DNA from 2 places in the Acetobacterium wieringae genome. Region 1 is predicted to be linked to the other one. Evidence: riboswitches for the same ligand, from Rfam matches in the RefSeq annotation. Region 1 holds a riboswitch; the other holds the start of a gene.

Evidence for each region. A riboswitch is a leader RNA that binds a small molecule or an ion and turns the genes downstream of it on or off. The one in region 1 is predicted to bind cobalamin.
Region 2: linked by a shared signal. The riboswitch ahead of CHL1_RS13735 (hypothetical protein) and the one ahead of CHL1_RS18615 (type 1 glutamine amidotransferase) in region 1 are both predicted to bind cobalamin.

Annotation. Positions count from the first base shown of each region.
Region 1 is NZ_CP097897.1:459,999-467,846, forward strand. Features, by position in the region: gene cbiD (cobalt-precorrin-5B (C(1))-methyltransferase CbiD) at 1-37, shown strand, start outside; gene cbiE (precorrin-6y C5,15-methyltransferase (decarboxylating) subunit CbiE) at 25-651, shown strand; gene CHL1_RS02195 (hypothetical protein) at 644-895, shown strand; gene CHL1_RS02200 (bifunctional cobalt-precorrin-7 (C(5))-methyltransferase/cobalt-precorrin-6B (C(15))-methyltransferase) at 840-1,223, shown strand; cobalamin riboswitch at 1,313-1,501, shown strand; partial or broken gene CHL1_RS18615 (type 1 glutamine amidotransferase) at 1,980-2,249, shown strand; gene CHL1_RS02210 (type 1 glutamine amidotransferase) at 2,309-2,692, shown strand; gene CHL1_RS02215 (creatininase family protein) at 2,957-3,718, shown strand; gene CHL1_RS02220 (MORN repeat-containing protein) at 3,772-4,614, shown strand; gene CHL1_RS02225 (chitobiase/beta-hexosaminidase C-terminal domain-containing protein) at 4,686-5,600, opposite strand; gene CHL1_RS02230 (hypothetical protein) at 5,597-5,749, opposite strand; gene CHL1_RS02235 (response regulator transcription factor) at 6,056-6,730, shown strand; gene CHL1_RS02240 (sensor histidine kinase) at 6,732-7,742, shown strand.
Region 2 is NZ_CP097897.1:2,792,070-2,799,917, forward strand. Features, by position in the region: gene CHL1_RS13690 (LIM domain-containing protein) at 98-472, shown strand; gene CHL1_RS13695 (NifB/NifX family molybdenum-iron cluster-binding protein) at 628-999, opposite strand; gene CHL1_RS13700 (C-GCAxxG-C-C family protein) at 1,028-1,546, opposite strand; gene modD (ModD protein) at 1,729-2,571, opposite strand; gene CHL1_RS13710 (heavy-metal-associated domain-containing protein) at 2,587-2,805, opposite strand; gene CHL1_RS13715 (ATP-binding cassette domain-containing protein) at 2,802-3,539, opposite strand; gene CHL1_RS13720 (ABC transporter permease) at 3,533-4,357, opposite strand; gene CHL1_RS13725 (substrate-binding domain-containing protein) at 4,367-5,158, opposite strand; gene CHL1_RS13730 (TOBE domain-containing protein) at 5,352-5,561, shown strand; cobalamin riboswitch at 5,821-5,995, shown strand; gene CHL1_RS13735 (hypothetical protein) at 6,167-6,814, shown strand; gene CHL1_RS13740 (EutP/PduV family microcompartment system protein) at 6,827-7,288, shown strand; gene CHL1_RS13745 (energy-coupling factor ABC transporter substrate-binding protein) at 7,542-7,848, opposite strand, start outside.

The sequences.
Region 1 (7,848 bases):
CGCAGAAGAGTTGAGGAAACGATTATGTACCCATTAAAAATTATTGGATTGGGACCGGGGCATCCGGATTATATCTTACCGATCGCCTTAAAAGAAATTGCCGCAGCGGAAGTGATTCTCTGTGGCACCCGCCACGCCGAAAGTTTTGATGCCAGTGGCAAGGAGATGCTTTTTATCGGCAAGGGAACCCCTCTCAGTGAGCTGATGGAAAAGGTTGCTAAGGGCTATCAGACCCGCAAAACCGCCCTGGTAGTTTCCGGGGACTGCGGTTTTTATAGTCTGCTGACCTATGCAAAAAAATTGGTGCCGGAAAAGGACATTGTCTGTATTCCTGGGATCAGCTCACTGCAGTATTTTTTTGCCAAACTGGCTATTAGCTGGGAGGATGCGAGGCTTTTGAGCTTGCACGGTCGGGATCAGGATTTGGCGGCGGCGCTGGCAGAAAACAAAAAGCTGGGTATTCTTACCGACAAAAATAATAATACGGCCTTTATTGCCGGAATCCTGCAGACAGCCGGTTGCGAGAACAGTATTCTTTATGTCGGTGAAGAGCTGTCCTATCCCAATGAAAAGATCACCCGACTAACGGTGGCAGAAGCCCTGACTTATCAGGAGGAAGGACTGGCAGTCGTGGTGGTGATCAATGAGTAAGATAGCAGGATACAAGGACGAGGCCTATATTCGCGGCAAGGCCCCAATGACCAAACGGGAAATCCGTATTTTAACCATTTCGCTACTGGGAATTGAATCGGGTGACGTGGTGGTGGATATCGGCGCCGGTACCGGCGGTCTGACCATGGGAAGCGGCCTATGCTGCAGAAAATGGCAAGGTCTATGCCGTGGAAGCCAAAGAGAAAGCACTGGAGCTGGTGCAAAAAAACAAAGACCATTTTAATGCCGATAACGTGGTGATTATTCCCGGCAAGGCGCCTGAGGCGCTGGCTGAAATCAAAGAGCCGGTAGACCGAGTCATCATCGGCGGTTCCGGTGGGAATATGGAAAGCCTTTTTCAGTGGTGCAAAGCCAATACCCGCCCCGGCGGCCGGGTCATTGCCAACTTTGTGACCCTGGAGAACGCCGCCCAGGCCACCACGTTGATGAATCAGTATTTTGACAATGTCGAACTGATTCAGGTCGGTATCAGCCGGGGCGAAGGCATCGGTGGTTTAACGATGTTAAAGGCCGCCAATCCAATTTTTATTATTACGGGTGATGTGAAGTAAACAACCGTTTCGGTATATGTGAAACTGGTCGGTAAGCTTGCGACAGTTTCAAAATTGCTGAAAAACTGCTATTGACAAGCAGCAGTTTTTCGTGTAGAATGAATTCAATTAAATAGTGAACTTGTCCTATATTCAAGGGAAAAAGGTGTAAATCCTTTGCTGTAATCGCAGCTGTAAAACATGATGACCGTCTCATAACCACTGTTAAGAAATTAGCGGGAAGGGAGATGGAAAGTTGATTGTTGAGCCAGAAGACCTGTTTGTAGTGATTTCTTAACAACCTCCGATTTAGAGGACTTTAAGAGCATTATATTTAGATTTGTAAGTATGATTCTTTTATCCTTCTCCGTTGGAGAAGGATTTTTTTTCGTCTTGCCGTCGGTGACGATCGCAAGCGAACCGGGAAGTGTGTGATTTCCGGCAGTTGGTTACTTTCTCCTAGCCAATTTTAGAATCTCTTCGAATAAAGGGACATCTCCAAGTCAGTATTTAATACCCTTCCTCGGGGATGGTGTGTGACATCCCCGAATTTACCTTGCTTTCATTAATTTACATTTTTGATAGAAAACATTATTCCTCTGCTTAGATTTTTCTGGCCAAAAATTTGAGCACCAATAAAAGAAGTGCATTTTCTTATGGATGCGCTTTTTTTATTGGAATAAATTTCTTTTAATAAAAAATATTTTTGAAAAAGCGCCGAAAATGGTATACTTGCTATAAAAAATACTGATAACTATTCAGATAGGAAGGTCACAGATGAGAATTCACTATTTACAGCACGTCGCCTTTGAAAATCCCGGCAGTATTCTAAAATGGGCCCAAGCCAACAATTATCCCGTCACTGCGACACAATTGTATAACGATGAAGCGCTGCCGGAGGTGAGTGATTTTGATTGGCTGGTGGTGATGGGGGGGCCGATGAACATTTATGAAGAAGCGCAATACCCCTGGCTGAAGGCCGAAAAAGCATTCATTAAAGCCGCTATTGAAGCCAACAAGGTAGTCCTAGGACTGTGTCTCGGCAGTCAGTTGATTGCGGATATCATCGGCGGGAAGGTCGTGAAAAATAAGCAAAAAGAAATCGGTTGGTTTCCGATCACGTTTTTGAAGAAGCCAAAGCATCGCCACTGTTTGCCTTTTTCCCGGACAATCCAGTCGTGTTTCACTGGCATGGGGACACCTTTGTCGAGTTGCCGCCGGAGGCCACCGTCATTGCAGCCAGTGCCGCCTGTCAAAACCAGGCCTTCGTCTACCAGAAACGGGTTTTTGGCTTTCAGTTTCATCTGGAAAATACCCAGGCAATTATTAAAGATCTGATTAAAAATTGCGGCGATGAAATGATCCCCAGTGATTTTGTACAGCGGCCGGAGGAAGTCATGGCCCACCCGGAATACATCCTTCAGGACAATCTCTGGATGGCAGCTTTTTTAGACCAGCTGAAACTACTGGTTGAAGCTGACCGGATTTAATAAAAATCTTTATTCACAACAACTGACTGGTGAAAAAGTGGGTAAATATAAATCAGAATCTATTTAAGCAATTCTAAAATTCAAAAGAGTTGATCAAAAATTGCTTTGCGTTTAGTTTCCACAAACAATTTTGTAACGTGTAGGCGAACAGGCGATAGCCTGTACGACGTACAGTGTAAAAATTGTTTCGTGCGAAACTGAATGCGAAGCTCACGGCACTTGTGCAAAAGTCTAAGAAACAATTTGATTGAAAGGAATTTTATAATGAAAAAGGTAATGCTTAACGAAATGACCGCCCTGGAAGTTCAGGAGCTGTTAAAAAATGCCGATCAGGTCACCGCCATTGTGACCTTTGGATCCTGCGAGAGCCATGGCTGGCATTGCTGCCTGGGGCCGGACTTTTTTGTGCCCTCCGAGGTGGCCAAACGCGTGGCGCAGAAGCTTAACAATGTGGTAGTGCTACCCTGCGTTCCCTTTGGGACTTCGATTCATTATAACTCTTACCCGATGTCAATCACCTTGCGCTATGAAACCGAGATTGCCATTGCCGAGGATATCTTTGAGAGTCTGATTAACAATGGCATCAAACACATTTATATTCTAAATGGTCATGACGGTAATATTCCGGCGCTCGAAATAGCCGCCCATAAGGTCAAGGATCGCCATCGCGAGGCAAAATTTCTTTATCTGCCGGATTGGTGGACCAAGGTTGGCCCGATTATGGGTGACCGCTTTGAAGTCTGGAACGGACTGGGCCATGGCGGTGAAGGCGAAACCTCGATTATGATGGCGCTACGCCCGGAACTGGTCAAGCTGGAAGATGCGGTATCCCAGGTACCGGAAAATGTCATTAAGATCAATGAAAAGGTTGACATTATCTGGGATATCAAGGAACTCACGGCCACTGGGGCCACTGGCGACCCCACAAAAGCCAGCATAAAAAAAGGCGAGCAAATGCTTGAGATCTTTGTCGATTTGGTGGCCAGCGCCATTGAAGAAATGAATAGCCGGGGTTGGGAGTATTAGTTTTTTGGTGGTAAAAGGATAGTTCTGATAAAATGAAAAGAGGTGGTTAAGTAATGAAAAAATTAATGGTGCTACTGACAATGCTTGGTTTAGTCGTGTTCCTGTCGGGCTGTTCGCTGATCCCGGGAATTTTTGGCAACAAGTCAGAGTCGGTAAAAAATCAGGAAATCACTCTGGCCTTGTCGTTTGGTGAGAAAACCGGCACTTATACGGGTCAATTGGTCAAAGGTTTACCCCAGGGGAATGGTGTCTTTACTGTTTCCGACGAGGATGAAGTGGCCTGGACCTATGAGGGCGAATGGGAACAAGGTCATTTTCAGGGGAGCGGGCAAACTGTCTGGGAAGATGGGTTTATGCAGGAAGGCTACTACCAGAATGATTTGTTAAATGGGCCGGGACAAGAATATCTTAATAAGAATCTCATATATGATGGCAATTACACTGATAATCGTTATGACGGACAGGGTACGCTTTACAACTATTATGGCGAGGTGATTTACGAAGGTGATTTTGACATGGGCTACTATAACGAGACGCTGGTTCAGCGAAAGGTGCGCCTGGATCCGTTTAAAGCGCAAACCGCAGAAATATCCTACGCCGAAATCGTTGATAACGCCAAAAACGAAACTGGAAAAAAAGTCAAGATGACAGGGCGGGTTTTTCAGGTTTATGAAAATTATGAAAATCAGCAATACTTCTGTGATTTTATCATGGATGTCAATGATGATCCTAATCAGATGGTTCAGGTTTATTATCGCTTGAATTCGGGTGAAGCACCGCTGGTTGAAGGTCAAATGGTAACGGTCTGGGGTACCGTTGAATACCTCTATACCTACACCACCGATGGCGGCGAGGAAAACACCATTCCTAATGTGGAAGCCTGGAGTGTGGAATAGAATTTAATAACTGTAACCCAGAAAAACTCCCGGTCATACGACTGGGAGTTTTTAGTATTGGCAGTAGTGCGCTAATTCAGGGTAATAATATCGGATCCGGCAAATTGGAAAGGTAAATGATATTGACCGCTACCGATATATTCAGCAGCGGCATAGTCCCACCAGGGTTTGCCTTCATGACGGAGCCGCATCTGATTATCACCAGGGGTTCCAAAATCAAATTCAATCAGGATATCACCTGCATTGTAGCCTTCAACCGTAAAATTAAGAACCTTGATGGTGCCGCCGTTATCAGTGGTTGAAACAACACTATAATCACCGGTTGCATTGCTCAGAGGGTTGGGGATGTGCTCGGTATAGGTCGTTTGAGAAATCGACAACGAATTGCCATAATCGGTTTTATACCATACTCCATAGATTCTGTTAATAAATTCTTCCGGGGTTAGCACAGACTGGGTATTGGCTTGGGGGGCGGTCAGGATGTATTTTCCTTCAATCGTTGCACTGGAAAAGCCTTTATCGCTCACTGCGACGGCTTTAACCGTGGTTTCGCCAAGGGGTAGGGGAATGGCACTGGTGTATTTTGGCGAGGTCTTGTCGGGGACATTGCCATCAACGGTATAATAAATCGTATAACCAGAGTTACCCTTGATGATTTCCAGGTTTTGGGTACCCTCATAGCTGCCCGGAGCCAGGTTGAAACTGGGCGGTTTAACCAGATAGCTGTCCTGGTTTTGAATGTAGCTTTGATCCCCGGTTTCTTTGGCGGCCCGTTCCAGTAAGGCCAGAATCTCAGCTTCGGATTTTCCGGAGGTTGCATAGGAACTGAGCAGTTCGTCATAGAGTTTTTTTAGTTCATCCTGATCGGTGGTTTTCTCAATTTTTTCTTCACTGGTCAGATTGGCTGAGGCAAACTGATTGTACAGGAAAAAAGTGAGGCCACCAAGAATCAGAATACTGCCAACAATTGCCAGGATGATAATCAATTTTTTTTGCTTTTTTTTGGTGGTGGAACAATTGGTGATGAGTGGTTTTGATTTGAGTCGACCTCAGTTCGCTCCAGTTCAGCCCAATTTAATTCGTCATGAGCTGATTTGGCGTCATTGCGGTCAGGTGAGTGTTCGTGATCAGTCATTTTTACCCCTCCTTGTCCGGGTTGGAATCGAAACACGTAAAAATTCTGCGCTACAAAAGTTAAGAAATGGCAGGGAATTGATCATCCAAATAATTAACCGTGTCGTTATTAAATCTATACCCATTTACCGGATTTTTATATAGTTGTTATTGACGAGTTTTAAAAAATATGAACAATCTAATCAGTTGGATTTTGAAATCTGCTTGATTTGCTTTATAATAGTGAATAACTGGCAACGAATCATGCGTGTTTCGCCTTGATCATGAGTATTTTGTCTGCCGGTGAAAAAATGATTGGATGGATTATATGTATAAAATACTAATTATCGAAGATGATCAGATTATCGCAAATGCGTTAAAAAATCATTTGGAAAAATGGGGACTTGAAGCAGTGACTATCGATGATTTTCATTATATTTTGGATGAATTTGTGACTTACGATCCCCAGCTGGTGCTTCTGGATATCTCACTGCCATTTTTTAACGGCTACCACTGGTGCAGTGAAATCCGCAAGATTTCCAAGGTGCCGATTATTTTTATTTCCTCCACCAGCGACAATATGAATATCGTAATGGCCATGAATATGGGCGGGGATGATTTTATTGCCAAGCCCTTTGATCTGACGGTGGTGGTGGCAAAAATTCAGGCTCTACTGCGGCAGAACTTACTCCTTTCAGGGTCAGTCAACCTGCTGGAACATAAAGGTACGATTTTGAATCTCGGTGATGCCAGCCTGAGCTATGCGGATCAAAAAGTGGAGCTGAGTAAAAATGAGTTTAAGACCCTCCAGATTCTGCTGGAAAACAAGGGCGAAGTGGTTTCCCGGGATGTGATTATGAAACGGCTCTGGGACAGTGACTGCTTTGTGGATGACAATACCCTGACGGTTAATATCGCCAGGCTCCGCAAAAAACTGGATGAGGCCGGATTGTCGGATTTTATTGCCACCAAAAAAGGCGTCGGTTATTTGATTGGAGACTAAGATGAAAATTTCATTTATTTTTAAGGCTTATTTAAAAAGCAGGATCAAGATAATCGCAGCCTTTCTATTAATGATGTTGGTCTTTGCGCTGGTCTATGCGCTCTACTATCTGCCGCTGGAGCCGATTGTTTACAGTGCCGAATTAGTAACGGCACTGGCAGTCGTTTTTGCCAGTATCGATTTTTGGCGCTTTTATCAAAAACATCAGCGTTTGAATGCAGCAATTAGCGGAGCCACTGCCGGGGTAGGGGAATTACCAAAGCCCCGGGATTTACTGGAAGAGAATTATCAAACTCTGATTCGGGTGCTGGCCGAGAGTCGGGCTGAACTGATCTCCCAGTTTGATAACCGTCAAACCGATATGATCGACTACTATACCTTATGGGCCCACCAGATTAAAACCCCGATCTCGGCCATGGGGGTGCTACTGCAGACCGAAGAGGGGGATCGGGAACGGATCAGTGCCTATCGGCAGGAACTTTTTAAGATCGAACAATACGTGGAGATGGTGCTGCAGTATTTACGGCTGGAAAGCATGTCCGCAGACTTGCTGCTGGTTGAGTATGATCTGGGGGATCTGGTCCGACAGGCGGTAAAAAAATATGGCATTATTTTTATCAATAAAAAAATATCGCTGGAGTTGGCAGAACTCGATTGCTGGGTTCTGACTGATGAAAAATGGCTGGTCTTTGTGCTGGAACAGATTATTTCCAATGCGCTGAAGTACACCAATCAGGGTAAGATTTCCATTTATCTCGATCACCAGGCAGAAAAAACCCTGATCATCGAAGACACCGGCGTCGGCATCCGAGCCGAAGACATTGCCCGGATTTTTGACCGGGGCTTTACGGGTTACAATGGCAGAATGGATAAAAAATCCACTGGGATTGGTCTTTATCTGTGTCAGCAGGTGTTAAATAAGCTCTCGCATTCGATCACGGTAGCCTCCCAGGTGGGGCAGGGTACCCGGGTCAGCATTGATCTGGCAACCCGAGGATTTGAAGCGCTCTAAGCCAATCTTACAAAAGTGTAAGATTAACAATCGAAATGTAAGGCAAAGCGATGGCTGGCTCTTTTCTTTTTCGTTATACTTTGGTTATCGATAAAATAAAATAAGA
Region 2 (7,848 bases), 1.4 Mb from region 1:
TGATATGTAATTAATCAGGCTGTCGATTAAAATTATTTTTATTTTGATCAGTATGTTACAATAACCAGAATATTTAGAAATGCCAGGGAGAGTAGCTATGCAAACATGTTTTAGTTGTGGAATTAGTCTTGAAGACGATGATGTTTATGAAGTCAAAGGAAAAATTTTTTGTGATGATTGTGCCATGGGTCAACATAAGGTGACTCAGACCTGCGACCCCAGTGCCGTTCACAGTGCCAAACTCGATCGCAAAAACTCCGGCCAGACCGGCATTGACGGATTAACCGATCTGCAAAAGAATCTCTACTTATTTATGAAAGATTGCGGTGGTGTAACCATGCCGCAATGCGTCGAAAAATTTGGCTTAACGCCGGATGAAATCAGCACCAATATGTCCGTCCTGCGACATCTCGAGCTGGCCAAGGGGCAAAAGCGAGCGGATGGGGTCTATTTTGTTGTTTGGGAAGCCTGATTATTTTAGAGCCCCATCTTTTTGCGGTGCGGATTTCGAATAAGCGATCCGCTGACCGGATTACTCGAAATCCGGCTTTAAAGACAGTAATTAAAGCATCCTTATATGCAGAAAAAACCCTATATTTTAGGGTTTTTTCTGTGATAAGCTATTGTTTAATGGTGATGGTCATGATCGCCACCACAACCATCGGTACCTTCAATGTTTCTGATGAGCTTTAGGTCACGTTTCTTCATTAAACCAAGGGCTTCCATGCCCGTCTTGCCAGACCCCAGAAAACGGGTAATACAGGCATCAGCCAGGATCTCAAAGGCCTGCGGATCACTGATTGCTCCGGTGATGATCCCTTCGCAATTTAGGTCAATTACTTTTTGCGCCAAGCTTTCTGCCGAAAAATCATGGCAGTTTTCAATTGCACTCACACTTAAATTCGTGGTATCGACCACCAATAAATACTTCCCCGTCTCAAACTGCTGTGAAACCTTGCTTTCCAGCGTGTTACCGTCCATCGCCATTGCTAAATACATTTTTACGCCACCCTCCTTTTTCCAGCTCTCATTTTTTGTTGTTATCACTCATTTTTTCGCCATATGGCAGCTCGAAGGCTTCGTTTTGCGGAATTTGCAGATATTTGTACGCTAATTGAGCGGTTGTTCCTACCATTTTCATACAGTGAAGCCGACGGTCTTTTCCATTCCAATCTTCAAACGGCTCACAGATTCCACGACAGGTTGCCCCACCATTGGCTTTGCAGAACTCGCCAACCAGATTGTTATAACGTCGGTAATATTTTTGTCCGACTTCCGGGCCACGTATCTCAGCATCGATGCTCCAGGGATCCTTGCGCCCATAAACCGCACTGTTTGCCATCACGGCAGCTGACAAAGCGCCACAGGTTTCACCGACAAGGCCGATGCCACCACCAAAACCGGTACACATCGCAATCGTTTCCCGGGGAACATCCAGAACCCCCGCACGAAGTAAGGCATCGTAAACACTTTCTGCGCAATTTAAGCCACTCTTGAAATTCTCGATTGCATAATCATTGACCAATTGACTCTTATTTTCTTCCATCTTCATTTCCCCCGCTCTTTCCTTATTTTTTGCATTGCGTAACTGAATTGATCCTGCTATACAATATTATATGCTATAAATAGCATATGTCAATAATGGAATTGATTAAATCGAAGTCCATCCCGTATTGATCACTTAACAAAAAAAGATACAAGTCACCACGCTTGTATCCTGAAATGATGCTATTGATTAATTCTAACTCCAACGTCAATGGGTTTGGCACTGTAGAGACAGGTTGTCACAATACCATTGACCTGGGTGCTGGCATAAGCGGAAATATTCGTCTCATTGATGCCGCCCGCTGCCAGCAACACAACGCCAGGAAATTCACTGCGCAACTGCTTAACCGCTGCGCTCAGATCTTCGACCGTCAGCTTATCAAACTGGATTCCATCTACCCCGGCCTGGCAAAGATCAATTGCCTGGGACAAAGTGGTGGCTTCGACAATAATTTTCTTTTCACAGCATTCCGCTTTGAGCTCCGGCATTTTTTTTAGCAGACCATCAAACCCGCCAATAAAATTCAGATGCTGTTTAAAAATAAGAATCGTTTCCGATAAACCCAACCGATGGGGCATGGCCCCGCCGGACATAATCGACTTGATCGCCAATGCCTTGGTTCCGGGAAATCCCTTCCGGGTTGTCAAGATCGCTGTGTTCGGACTGACACTCTTGGCCATATCCACCATTTTTCGGGTTTTGGTGGCAATTCCCGAACAATTATCAAGAATATTCTGACCCACCTTCCAGGCTTTATGTAAATCTTCGGCCCGTCCCGTGCCGGTAATCAGTTCGTCACCGGCACTGACTTTCTGCCCTGAAGCCACCATCGATTCTGTTTTGATATGTAATCGCTCAAAGACCGAACTGACTTCTTCGGTGCCACAGACAACCGCATCTTCCCGGGTAAAATAAGCAATTTTTCCCGGCTGTTCCCTGACCCCCAAAACCCAGCTGGTCAAATCAATATAGGGAACGTCCTCATTAATTAACTGGTCAATCTCGTTGATTGATATAAATGACATCTTTTTTCCTCCGTTTCAGGTGATTATTTTGAATGCTTTGCCTTCGATTGTTTCGATGCTGTCTTTGATAGTATCGTTGATGATCCGCTGCTCGTCAAATAGAATTGTAACGGACTGATAATCATCGCTGACCTCAACCTGACTGATACCATCCTGTTGTAGTAATACTTCCGTAATTTTCTTGACACATTTGGGGCACATAATTCCGTCTACCGCAAACACTTGCTCTTTCATTCGTGCACGCTCCTTTCATAATTGCTACCCAGAAACTGATTGATTTCTTCATCCTGACACCGCTCGAATAAGTCGGTACTTTTTCTGATAGCTTTTAATTCGCCATTGACCATAATGCCGATTCGGTTGGCCATGCGCTGGGCTTCATTGAAATCGTGGGTCACAAATAGAATCGTACACCCGAAAATGTCATGAATTTTATTAATCTGATCATACATGTTTTCTTTAGTTGCCGGATCCAGAGATGAAAAGGGTTCATCCATCAAAAGCAGCTGCGGGTTTAAAATCAAAGCCCGGGCCAGTGCTGTTCGCTGTCGTTCGCCACCACTTAAGGTTCCGGGATATTGTTTTAGAATATGGCCGATGGATAATATTTCCGCCATTTTATCGACTCTTTCTTTTTGAACGCCTTTGTCTATCTTGCGGATTTTTAAGCCATAGGTAATATTATCAAAAACAGTCATATGGGGAAACAAACCAAAGTCCTGATAGACAAATCCGATATTTCGCTTTTCCAGCGGTACATCGATGACGGGGATCCCCTGAATCATTACTTTTCCGGAAAATTTCCGGTAAAATCCTGCGACCGATTCAAGCAAAACGGTCTTACCCGACCCGGTTCTGCCTAAAACCGCAAAGATCTCTTTCTCACCGATGTTTAAGTTGATCTGATTCAACTTGAATTTTCCCAGTTGGACGGAGTAATTGTTAATTTCAACCATTGCATTTACCATCTATTCACATCCTTCATCCGGCTTTCTTGCTTATTTTTTCGACCGATCCAATTCGTCAGAAACAAAGACAGCAGCGAAATGATCAGAATCACTGTCGCCGAAGCCATTGAGGCTCCGGTATCACCAGTCGCCAGATTCAAATATATCGATGTCGTCAATGTTTCGGTTTTCATCCGCGTCGCACCGACTAGCATCAGGGTCGCGCCAAACTCGCCTAAGGCTCTCGACCATGTCAGAATAATCGTTGAAAGAATACCATTTCGGGCGAGGGGCAGGGTAATGGTGATAAATCGCTCCCACTTTGTCGCTCCCAGACTACCGGAGATAAATTCCAGCCGCTCATCAACTTCTTCAAATGCCGTACGAATAAAACGAATGGCAAACGGTAAATTGACAACTGTCTGGGCGATAATAATCCCGTTTTTATCAAACACGACTTTAAACCCCAGTTCTTTTAAAGCTTTTCCAAAATCCGAGGAGAAAATAATCAATAGACTGAGTCCTAAAACGAGATAGGGCATCGACAGCGGCAGTTCAATTATCATTTGACATGCCCTTTTAAATGGAAATACGGTCCGGGTTAATGCATAAGCAGTCGGTATCGCCAGCAACATACAAATAAGCGTCGCAATACTGGCTGTATATAAGCTTAGCCTGATGGAGAACCGTACTTCCTCTGAATAAAACGCGGCCCCTAAATAAGGGATCCCTTTAAGTACAATTGCCAATATCAACGCCGTCGTAAAGATAATGACAATAAAGGTAATAATAATGGTCAGGATTTCAAAAAAATCAAAGGTTGATATTTTCCCTCTCATACCAACAGTCTAGTTGAGTACTTCGTAACCGTTTTTTTCCCAAATCGTCTTGACCGGATCCGAATCCAGATAGGTCATAAACGCCGCCAGCGCTTCTGTATTGGCACTGCTGCTTAATTTAGCTGCCGGAACTGTTTTTACATACGCATTGAGGTCTGGGGTATTGACAATTTCAGCATTGGCTGGCACATTTTCTTTCCAGACAATAATTGCATTGCATTCGTCCACCGACAGGGCGTTGGCTATTTCCGGGGCTGTTGCAGCCCGGGCAACGACGTTCACATTGTTTAAAATGCCCAGGTCGGTTAAGGCTTTATTGGCGATCTTACCAATCGGTGTCGCTTCACCATCCCCCAATACGACTTCGACCCCGGCCCCGGTTAAGTCGTTTAAGCCAGTGATGCCAAGCGGATTGCCGCTTTTTACCGCTAACACCGGAATGTGTTTAACCAGATCGATGCTTTCGCTCACCTTATCCTGAACCGGTTTGAGCTCATCAGCCGAGCCAGCAATAAACAAATCACCTTCGCCAGTTGTCTGAATCTGATTCTGGCTTTGAGCGGCGTTGGCATAAACCACCTGGATATCACAACCGGTTTCTGCTTTAAACTGATCGGCAATCTCACCAAAGGGTTTGGTCATCCCGGCTCCGCAGTATACAAACAGTGTTTGACCATCAAGGCTTTTTGTCGTATCAGCCTTTTCTTCGGCCTGACTTGAATTGCTGCCACAACCCGACACCAAACCGAGTAGTGTTCCCATTACCAATAAAATCGCTAACCATTTTCCTCTACGTTTCACTCAACTTCTCCTTTTGATTCGCTTAGTATTGTTTTGTTTTGTTATGAATGTTATTATATTGTATACCCTTCTTTTATGTCAAGAAATCATTTCGGTTAAATTCACTTCGCTGTTTAACACTGTTTTGTCTAGCTTAAAATGGGTAAAATTAAAAAGGTAGTATTTAATACCTTGTGGGAAAGGGGGTGTCAAAATGAAATTAAGTGCAAGAAACCAGTTGAAAGGAAAAATTGTTGCAATTGAAGATGGTGCGGTGAGCGGGATCGTGAAAATTGATATTGGAAATGGCAACATTATTTCAGCAACAATTTCCATGGCGGCAATCAAAGATCTTGGATTAGTCGTCGGCGGTGATGCAACTGCGGTCATCAAAGCAACATCGGTTATGGTTATGGTTGACTAGACGAATCTCAATTCAAAACACAGAAGCGGATAGCAATTCCGTTTCTGTGTTTTAGCGTAGCTGATCCCAGGATATTAGGGATATTCGCAAACAAAACATTTCCTTTGTTATCGATCCGTTACCATTTTTTCAAAACTCTTTTAATTTCCGGTAAGGAATTCTCATGATTTGCAAATAAGCTTTAAATTCAGTTATTGTCTCTAATCCAAGGATCTTTACCTTCATCTTGAAAAAAACAATAATAGACTTGATTAACACCCATTTTTAGTTTATTATTGGCATAGAAAAGCATTTACAAAAGGAACGCGGTGAAAATCTGCGACAGTTTCTTTGCTACTGTAAGGAGAATATGGACGTATTCAGTCATTGGGAAAACCGAGAAGGCTGGGTGCAGAAAGTCCCTCCAAGTCAGGATATTTTTGTAAACGCATCATCTGTTTGAAGCTTCAAAGAAGGCTGCAAAATGTGAGCAGAAAACGAAATGACGTTCTCCTTTAATTGATGACGTCACCGAAATAGTCCCGCATTTGTAAACCTTTTTTTGAAAAGGTTTTTTTATTTTTGCAGAAATGAAAAAACTGAACACTCAAGAAAAGAGGAAAAAAATGAAAGACGTTGTTATCAAAAAGATTCCCATTGGAACAGATATTGAAAAATTACTGGGAAAGAAGCCCCTTGAGGCGGATTCCTCTGCCTATGAAGAGTACAGCTATGCTGCGAATATTTTAAGCCAACGGTTTAAACCCCGGGCCATTCTAAAAGAATGTCCGGTCAAAACAACCACCGGCAACACGATTCTGATCGGCGACCACGTATATAAAAGTAAGATCCTGAAACATCTCTTGTCGGACAACCAAAAGGTGTTTTTGTACCTGTTGACCATCGGCGACATGCCAACCAACCTCATTCAGACCGAAAAATATCTGGTAAATTCGCTTAAACTTCCCGTTATGACTTCCGCAATGCGATATCTGAAAAATACGATCCAGCTGGAGCAAAGCTTTGATAAAATCGGAATGGTCAATCCCGGACTACTCCCGGACTGGTCGATTGAGGCCAATCAGATTATCTTCAATACCTTTGGTAACACCACCAAAAGCATCGGTATGGAAATAACCAAATACAGCACCATGCGCCCGCTTTACAGTTCTTCCGGCATTCTTTTTGAAGATTTATTGGATTACTGCGAGTGTCAAACCTGCCCCATCGATGCCTGCATCGGCCGGGAAGCACGTTTTGTCCAATCAGCCTAACGGAGGATTTTTATGGCAAATAATAAAAACCGCATCGCTCTGATCGGTCGGATTGGCAGTGGCAAAACCACCTTATTCCAACGGCTGACCAATGAATTGATCACTTATGGCAAAACTCAGCAGGTCAGTTATTCTGACCATTTTATTGACACTCCCGGCGAATTTGTTGAACTACCCTGTTTTCGACCCCAGGCCATCAATGTGACCTGTGATGCCGGACTGATCGTCCTGATTAATTCCAGTACCGATCATCAAAACTCGGTTCCGCCCAATTTTGTCTGTACCTACAACATCCCGGTGATCGGGGTCATCACCAAGATCGACCACAGGCATAGCGATCTGAAACGCAGTCGTCGTTACCTGACTTATGCAGGTATCCATCCGGATAAGATTCATCCGGTCAGTGCCCTCACCGGTGAAGGGATCACTGAGCTTAAAGCGGTTATTCAGAAATATGTCACTTTTGAAATCTAAGTGAGAAAGCACACAATCACTTGAATGATAAAGCTACCCACTGATATTACCCCAGGCAGACAAAATCCCTATTTGACCAGCCAAATAGTATTTTCTGCCTGAACACAAACGATTCAAAGACACTGATTTCTTGATATCGTTTAAAAAAGCGCGTTAATTTCATTGTGAAAATAACGCGCTTTTTTATAGACGCACGCAAATAAAACCTAATTTAATTTTTCGTTTCTTAAAAGGATCTGCCGCTAAACTGAACCTATTTCGTTTTTTTCTTGCCGGTCTTGCCTTCTTCCTGCTTCTTGCGTTCAACAAAGCGACCCATCACAAAAGCAATAATACCGACACCGATACCGGTTTGGATGCAGAAAAACAAGCTTTCCACTTCGCCGGGGATTTCACCATTAATGGCCGTTTCAAAAATAGGGGTAAACCAGGGTTCATATTCGGTTCCGGTAATCTCTGAAACCACCCCACTACCGGCATCATCCGATCCGCCAAATTCCGCATCCTGCAGGATAAACAGGGGCACCAGAGCAATCAATACCACCAATACTAAAAGACCA